Regions from separate parts of the Metabacillus sp. cB07 genome, predicted to be linked through region 2. Evidence: riboswitches for the same ligand, from Rfam matches in the RefSeq annotation. Region 2 holds a riboswitch; the other holds the start of a gene.
What was found. A riboswitch is a leader RNA that binds a small molecule or an ion and turns the genes downstream of it on or off. The one in region 2 is predicted to bind cyclic di-GMP.
Positions count from the first base shown of each region.

Region 1 (4,421 bases), 530 kb from region 2:
ACTGTTTTTTCTATTGCAACATAGTGAATCACGGAGTATAATTTAGTATATCGCCAGGAACAACTGGCACTATTTTTATACGGGGCATTAGCTCAGCTGGGAGAGCGCTACGCTGGCAGCGTAGAGGTCATCGGTTCGATCCCGTTATGCTCCATATCTGGAAACCCTTGTGCAGCAAGGGTTTCTTTTTTATGCACTTTTTCACAAACACCGAAAAGGAAGCACTCTATGCGCTCCCTGCTTTTTCTATTCGATTCTTCTCTTAAAACTTAAACTTCTTCAATTCTTCCTGAAGCTCTCCCGCAATATGACTAAGGGAGGCAGCAGAAGCAGAAACTTCCTGCATGGCTGTCAATTGTTCTTTTGAGGACACTGCAGCGTTTTGCGAATTTGAGGATGTATCTGTTGCTGCGTTTGCAAGCGAATGGATTCTTTCGTTTACGTGCTTTGAGTCACCCGCCATTTTCTTTGCGGATCTTGAAACTTCTTCGATTTTTTCTGAGACCAGGTGAATGGAAGTGATGATATTTTTAAATGCATGTCCCGCTTCATTCATCGCATCGGTCCCTTTTTTCACTTCGCCTTCACCTTGTGCCATTGATGAGATCGCTGTACTTGCATCGTTTTGAATGTGGCCGATTAATTCATCTATTTGATCGGCTGATTCTTTCGACTGCTCGGCAAGCTTCCTTACTTCATCTGCAACAATGGCAAAGCCCCGTCCGTGTTCTCCTGCACGAGCAGCTTCAATCGCGGCGTTCAAAGATAACAGGTTTGTCTGCTCTGCAATCCCTGTAATCATCTCGGCTATTTTCCCGATTTCTTTTGAACGGTTTCCTAAATTAGATAAAAGGTGCGATGTCGTTGCAACAGATGTTTGGATGGCCCCCATTTGCTCAACGGCTTTGTCTACAAGAATATTACCGTCAGTAGCCTGTTTCGCTGCGGTCTGCGACTCTCTGGAAACATCTTCGGATGATTCGGCAATCTGGTAAACACCTTTCGCCATTTCTTCCATCGACCGCACAGATTCATTGGCACTTTCAGAAGATGTGTTGGCATCTTCGGCAATTCCCTGAATTGTGGCCGTTACTTGCATAGCAGAAGCTGACGAATGCTCTGCTGATGCATCGAGCTGCTGAGAGGCGGCCGCTACCTGTCCTGATGTGTCTGAGACTCGCTGCATAAACGCTTTTAAATTGACAGACATTGTATTTGAAGCCACAATGAGGCGGCCGATTTCATCCTGGGACTGCGCCTGAATAAGATCGCCTTTAAGGTCTCCTTTAGAGATGGTTTCGAGTCTGTCCACGATGAGGGCAGCAGCCTTTGAAATACCATTGGCATTCAAAAGACCAATAATGAGAGCTGCCGCAAAAGCGATCACAGAAGCAATAACAATGATTATTTTAGATTGGTTTGAAGACTCAATCGTTTCCGATGTCTGATCACTTGTAATTTTATTTTGTATTTTTACAACTTCTGCCCAAGCATCAATCGCTTCCTGACTGTACGGGAGACATTTCTCCTCCATCAGCTGCAGAGCTTTCTCTCGTTCTCCGCTGTCATATAGAGGGATAATTTCTTCAGTAACTAGCGTCCTCCATTTGATCGTCTTTTCATCCGCTTCCGAGAGAGCAGATTCCACTTCTTTTGAAATCTTTCCGTTTTGAATAGCCTTTTGCAATACTTTTTCGGTTTCGATCGCTTTTTCCGTTTCGTCTAAAAATTGCTTTTTGAACTCTTCCCTGTCAAATAAAATATAATCACGCGCAATTTTTGCCCTGTACGCCACGCTGAATGTCATCGAATTTGAAGATTCCAGAAACGCCAAATCATTTGCGGTGATTTCCTCTACATCATCAGAGATCCGGTTTATCGTCAGATAACTGAACACGGCAATGATGACCAATAATAGCAAAACAATCGCATAGCTCATTAAGATTTTCCATTTTATACTCTTCATTTTTTCCCCCTTTTACCTTCATGCTTACCCTTACTCAATGCTTTTTCTATTTCAGTCCATCAGTCCTGTCTGTGCTGGCCGGTTGCGCTACTTGCTCCCGATCGTTAAAGCGCCCAATTATAAACGATCAATCTCTGCATTCCATTCATTACTTTATACCTATATTATCGGACGTAAAAATCCTCTATTTAGCGGGCAGCGTGTAAAAGCATAAAAAATTCTGAAATTAGTTAAGGCAGTTTTGAACCTGATGGTAAAATTGAAAGCAAAAGGGGAGGACGGCTATAAGGTGCCGTCCCCAGTTAGAAGAAATAATCCGATGTTTCTAGTTAAACGACTTTCTCGAAAACTCTTGTAATCTTTTATTGCCAAGCTCAGCTACATACAAATTCCCGCTCTCATCAACAGCAATATCATGCGGAATTTTCATCTGGCCTTCTTTGCTGCCCCATGTGCCGAATCGCTCCAGTATTGTTCCTTGTTTGTCTAAGACAATGACCTGGCTTGTAAAGTTTTCTTCTGCGCCGTTCAGGGAATCACCGCCGTCAACAACGTAAATGTTTCCGTCACTGGCAGCTTCTACACCAAACGGCCTGCCGATCTCCGGCATGTCCCAGCGGTCAAGATACTGTCCATTTTTATCAAATACCTGTATGCGTGCATTGCTTCGGTCTGCGACATAGATTCTGCCTTCGCTGTCGCTGCTGATTCCGTGCGGCAGGTTGAATTCTCCCGGCTCGTCTCCATGCTGATTAATCTGCCATTCCAGTTTTCCTTCTTTATCAAATTTCGCTATTCTCCGGTTTCTGTAGCCGTCCGAAACAGCGAATGAGCCGTCATCCATGACTGTTACATCTGTAGGGCGCGCAAATGTGTATTCATCCATGAAAACAGGAAAGTTTGGAAGGAGATTTCGAATGCGGAGACTCCATTCCATACCCGTCCGGTACTCATTCCCGAATGATTGCATAAGCTTACCTTCCGGACTCAATTTAAAAACCTTATTTAAAGAAACGTCTGTCACCCAGATGTTATCCTCGCTGTCGATTTCAAGACCATGCGGAGATTTGAACATGCCTTCTCCCAGAGTTCTTTTAACTTTTTTTGTTTTTCCGTCCAAAACGACAATCGTTGGTTCTTTAATAACATCTTTTCCGCTGTACTCTCCGCTTGCTCTGTGAAAATAGTAAATATCTCCTTCAGAGTTAACCGCCACACCGCTTGCTTCACCAGCTGCGCTTTTCTCTTCAGGCGTTTTCGGCCAGAGAACTTCAGCTGAGTAAGTTTTTGTTTCCGGTATTTCAACCGGCTTTTCTTTAAAAATAACGTCTGATCCTCCCTGGCTGAACCATACGATTAATCCTGTGATGCTGAGTGCCGCCAAAAAGAACGAGTTCTTTTTATTCATTTGAAATATTCCTCCATATAAAATAGTAGTGCTTATCTCTTTGCACAGCCTATGATATCGCGGAATACAGCTTCCTGAAACGGACGCGGGATTGAACCGTTCTAAGACCTGAGTTGCAGAGAATAAAAAAACGCCCTCCTCATAAAGAGAAGAGCACTTTCATATTACTCAAATGACGTATGTTTTGTTTTCCATTTTTCCAGCGCAATAAACAGCCAAAAGGAATAGATTCCTAGAGTAATAATGCATAGGAACCACCATTTTATCCAATTGCCGAATAATCCTATTGCAGTTCCGTGAAATCTTAGACGCTTGCCGTTAATAACAGTATGCCGTGCCTTCCAGCTTAAAATCATAGTAATAGACCAAGGATAACAAATACCAAATGTACACACTGTTACTAGCAAACCAAGCAAAGACCAACCGATGTATTGAAACAGTCCGCCATCAAAATATGAGGCTTCTTTATGTGATGCTGCATTCACCGGCTGACTTACATAAGCTTCTGTACTCAAGACTTTACACCCCCTTCTTTTAGACTAGAATATTGTAACATAATAGGATATTATTTCCTTGTTAAATAAATTTTCTAACAAATGAATCTGCTTATGGCTTTATAAGATCTAATAAAAAAACGTGCAGAGAAGAGTTAAAACACGACTCCTCTGCACGATGCATTTTTAAAGTAAAGCTTCAGTAAGTTTACTTTATGCCGTTTCCTTCAAAGTTAATAAGCTCCCAATCCTGAAACTCCCCTCCCCCTGCATTCTGGATTTCTGCAATTGTTCCATCCTCGGGCCGGTTGTTCTTAACCCCCATTACTTTACCGCTGTTGACAGCACTGAAGCGGTAGGTTCCATCCCACTGGTCTGTAATTTTCCATTGCTGGTTGCCGTAGCCAAAATACTCCCATATTTGCACATCATCTCCGGCAGTGACTCCTGAAGCATCCAGCACAAATTTGCTGTCGCCTGCGTGAACTTTATAAGCCCCCGGTGCGGCATTTTCTATTTTCCATACATGTTCCCCGCCCGGCTGGAGTCTTGT
Region 1 covers NZ_CP069296.1:3,304,782-3,309,202, forward strand. The annotation lists tRNA gene JOJ89_RS17015 (tRNA-Ala) at 82-154, shown strand; gene JOJ89_RS17020 (methyl-accepting chemotaxis protein) at 263-1,966, opposite strand; cyclic di-GMP riboswitch class II at 2,034-2,117, opposite strand; gene JOJ89_RS17025 (peptidyl-alpha-hydroxyglycine alpha-amidating lyase family protein) at 2,292-3,374, opposite strand; gene JOJ89_RS17030 (YjgN family protein) at 3,539-3,889, opposite strand; gene JOJ89_RS17035 (GH32 C-terminal domain-containing protein) at 4,077-4,421, opposite strand, start outside.
Region 1: it holds a riboswitch for cyclic di-GMP, as region 2 does, so the genes downstream of both, JOJ89_RS17020 (methyl-accepting chemotaxis protein) here and JOJ89_RS14265 (anti-repressor SinI family protein) in region 2, are expected to answer to the same signal.

Region 2 (4,421 bases):
TGAGGTGGGACTTGGAAAAACAATTGAAGCAGGCCTCATCGTCAAGGAATATATGATTCGGGGACTCGCCAAGAAAATCCTGATCCTCGTTCCGGCCTCTCTTGTTTCCCAGTGGGCAAGAGAGCTTCATGAAAAATTCTATATTCCAGCCGTTGAGCAAAAGAAAAGCTACGTATGGGAAGCCTGCGATGTAGTGGTCTCTTCCATTGATACGGCAAAAAGAAGCCCCCACCGGGAAATTGTTCTTAACCAGCAGTACGACCTGGTGATCATCGATGAAGCTCATAAACTGAAAAACAGCAAAACGAAAAACTATGAATTTGTTCAGAGCCTGAAAAAGAAATACTGCCTGCTTCTTACTGCAACGCCCATTCAAAACCGCGTAGAAGAGATTTTTAATCTTGTATCTCTGCTGAAGCCCGGTCATTTAGGCAACGAGGCTTACTTTTCAGAAGTATTTTCTGCCAAAAACCGCTCTTTGGAACACCATGAGCACCTTCAGGAACTCGTGAACAAAGTCATGATCCGAAACCGCAGAGGAGATACGGGCATTGAATGGCCTAAACGGCATGTTGAGACCGTTCCGATCGAGCTGAGTGAGAGTGAGCGCCAGTTGTATACGGCTATATCACGTCTCAAAACATTCGGCGCCTCTTCCGCCAGCACGTTTTCAATCATGACGCTGCAAAGAGAGGCATGCTCAAGCAGGGAAGCTGTCTACATGACGCTGAAAAAAATGGCCGAGCGTCCCGAAGGCGAAGCATCTCCCCTTCCAGACTCAGTCATTGAAGAGCTGATGAACTGCATTAATGACGTTGACGGAAATTCCAAAGCACAGCGGACCGTTGAACTGATTCAGCAAATCAATGACAAAGTCATCATTTTTACAGAATACAGGGCCACCCAGTTTTATCTTCAGTGGTTTCTTCAGCAGCACGGCATTTCATCTGTTCCTTTCAGGGGAGGATTCAAGAGGGGCAAAAAAGACTGGATGAAAGACCTTTTCAAAAACCGCGTTCAAGTACTGATTGCTACAGAAGCTGGCGGGGAAGGAATCAACCTGCAGTTCTGCAATCACATTATCAACTATGATCTTCCCTGGAATCCGATGCGGCTTGAACAGCGGATTGGACGGATTCACCGTCTCGGGCAGGAAAAAGATGTCCACATTTATAATATGGCAACAAAAAACACCGTTGAAGAGCACATTCTGAAACTTCTCTATGAAAAAATCAACCTGTTTGAAAAAGTCATCGGCGAGCTTGATGAAATACTGACAAAACTTGAGATATCCAATTTCGAAGATCACCTGCAGGACATCCTGTTTAAATCAAAAAGCGATGGAGAAATGAAAATTAAGATGGAAAACCTGACATCCATCCTGCATTCTGCAGAACAGGAACACACAAAACAGAGAATGGAGGGATAACCGATGCAGCAGCAGCAGATCAGCGAGTTCCTTGAAACCTTTTTCACGGCCAATTCATGTGACATTACAGAAAAACAGCCTGGCTATATGACGATCCAGCTGACAGTGGACATGGATAAAGAATTGATGAACAGGCCGTTTTACTGGACATATCTTGAGAAAACAGGCGGTGTGCCGAGTCCGATGCAGCTGACTTTAATAACAGATGCCAAACGGGCACCAGCTGATTTGAAAGGGGAAATCATGCACTTCGGAGCACCAAGACTGCACCAGATTTTCCGGACTGCCAAAAAATTCGGAGGCCATATCCGCCTCTATGAAAACCCGCCGAACACGGGAAGCTCTCAGTCCCTGCATCCATGGCTGGGTGTAAATGTCATGGTATCCTATCAGAGCGACAAGAAAAAAGATCATCTCTATTCCATTGGACTTCACCTGATCAGCGGAGCCATCATAGAAGATTTTCAGGATCATTTGGAAAACATGGCCCTCACTCCCAGAATTCCTGATTTGTGTTTTACAACTTCGCCAATGATTAAAGTTCAAAGCGGCCTCTTGCGAATTCAAAATTATATACAAGCTAAATTTGAACAGGATGACCACACCTGGGCTGATGATGCAAGACAGCGCTGGAATTCAGATATGATGCTGCTAAGCCATTTTTATGAAGATCTTGAAGAAAAACCAGAATCGTACCATCTTGAAAAAGAAGCCTTGAAAGAGCTGTATGATCCTCACATTCATGTCTCGATTACAAACGGCGGGTTATTCTATTTATCGAGGACTGCCCTCGCTTAATGTCAAAATTTGCGCAAAAAATGATTTTGGTGTCATAAAATCATTTTTTGCCTTTTTATTTTTGCTGAAGAATGGCTGTCGAAGAAAACAGTAAAATCAAGCCAAAATGCCCATATAAAAGGAATATAATTCTAATTACTAGTAATTTTTTGAAAAAAATGAAAATATTTTTTTCTCTCGACATATTTCAGCACAATAAATGAAAATGAAATTTTATACTAGTAGTAAATTAGATAGACAACACGAAGTGACAAAAGAAATACTTTGTTTTTGATGCAGTGTCAGAGTTACACATAATCAGACAAAGGCAAACCTGCTGAAAAGCCGGGACGCAAAGTCACAGATCTAACGTTCTACGGAGCTATGATGGCTGGACTGCCTGAAATACTATTGCGTATTTTAGGAGGAGTTACAATGGAAGTGTTAATGGAGGAGTTTCAAAAGCTTGATCAGGAATGGAAAGAGTTGATTCTGTCGGCTTTGGAGATGGGTATCAGCAAAGAGGAAATCAGAGAGTTTTTGAAAACGCAAACAGTTTAAAGTTGACAAACAGCTGCAGTCTGTATTTTTTTTTCGTAAATTCGTTCTGTATATATAACAATCCCTTCGCTATATGCTATAATACGACTGGGAAGGTGATTATATGATTGGTGAACGCATACGAAAATACCGCAAAGAACGTGGACTGTCACTATCAGAGCTTGCCGATCGGGCCGGAGTTGCCAAATCATATTTAAGCTCAATCGAACGGAACCTGCAGTCAAATCCTTCTGTTCAATTTCTTGAAAAAGTCTCTTCCGTCCTTGGGGTCTCAATGAATACACTTATTCTTGAAGACCAGTCAACTAACACGAAACAGGCAAACCTTGATCATGATTGGGCAAATCTGGTCAAAGAGGCAATGGATTCAGGTGTTACAAAGGATCAGTTCAGAGAGTTTCTTGAATTTAACCGCTGGAAAATGAACCAGGAAAAATAACAGCACCATGCAAAAGGTCTTCTTACCCCTTTTGTATGGTGCTGTTTTTACGTACGCTATCCTTTTCTGTCAAATTCGTATCCTGTTCCCATATTTTGCTGATAGGCTGACAGCGGTATTTTCTTTACAGCGTGAACAGCCTGTATCGCTTTATGGGAGGTAAGATCCTTTGAACAGACAGGACAAATCCACTGATATGATTTGCTGCTGCTGAAAGATGGCTGATAGCACTGACTGCAAAGTTTTTTATACATCGCTTTTCCCCTTTTCATCCAATCAGCAGCCGGATCCAGTGCAAATGAGCCAAAAGAACAGCAGAATACAGAAATGCAGCGGCAATTGAAAGGACTTTAATTATCGGTGATGACGGCACACGCCCCGTGAAAACAAACAAAAGCAGAAATAATGAAAATGACAGCTTACTACATGTAAATACCGCAGGATGTATCTCATACAGAATCCTCATAACAGGATTGGCTTCTGTAATCAGCTCATAATGCAGACCGGCAAGGGTCAATGCTGCGTCCATACCATTTAAAGCTGCTAACATCAAAAAGAGTGCCTTCAACACATTTCCGCCTTTATTCTTAATAAAGAACAAAAAGAGCAAACTTAATCCGTCTACTAAAAGTATATACCTCTTCAGCGAATAAAAACAGGTTCAAATTCCGCTATTTTTCTTTTTAAAGAACGTTTACCGCCGATTTCCTCCAATTTTCTTTAATAATCTTACTAAATTTAAACATTATAAAGAACAATCACTAGCATGCCGCATTCTTCATTAAAAACAAAAAAGCCTGTCTTTGCAGGCCCCCTCTTTCTCAATCTCCTCCGCCGCCACCGCCGCCGCAGTCTCCCCCGCCTGAATCCCCGCCGCCGAAGAATCCAGAATCAGAATGGCAGTCTCTGCCATTGTCTGAACTCGTATACGTATAACCAGAGGAGTCCCTGTGCCTGCTCCTTTTTTTGTTATCACCAGCGATCCCCATTACTGCCAAAATTCCGACAAATACAACCATTAAGAAAAATCCCATTTTAAATCCCCCTTTGAATAGCAGCATGTTTTTTGGAAAAAATAACTAACAAGGACGGTGAATATCATGAGGAAAACCATTTTGCTTTTGCTGCTTCTCCTTATATACGGTCTGCAGCCGGCTTTGGTTTCACAATCAGCAAATGTTTATGCGGAAAAGCATACAGACTGGAAAAACGTAG
Region 2 covers NZ_CP069296.1:2,775,368-2,779,788, forward strand. The annotation lists gene JOJ89_RS14255 (DEAD/DEAH box helicase) at 1-1,429, shown strand, start outside; gene JOJ89_RS14260 (YqhG family protein) at 1,433-2,227, shown strand; cyclic di-GMP riboswitch class I at 2,524-2,610, shown strand; gene JOJ89_RS14265 (anti-repressor SinI family protein) at 2,642-2,767, shown strand; gene JOJ89_RS14270 (helix-turn-helix domain-containing protein) at 2,871-3,206, shown strand; gene JOJ89_RS14275 (hypothetical protein) at 3,263-3,460, opposite strand; gene JOJ89_RS14280 (DUF5658 family protein) at 3,475-3,756, opposite strand; gene JOJ89_RS14285 (hypothetical protein) at 4,028-4,240, opposite strand; gene JOJ89_RS14290 (DUF3889 domain-containing protein) at 4,307-4,421, shown strand, end outside.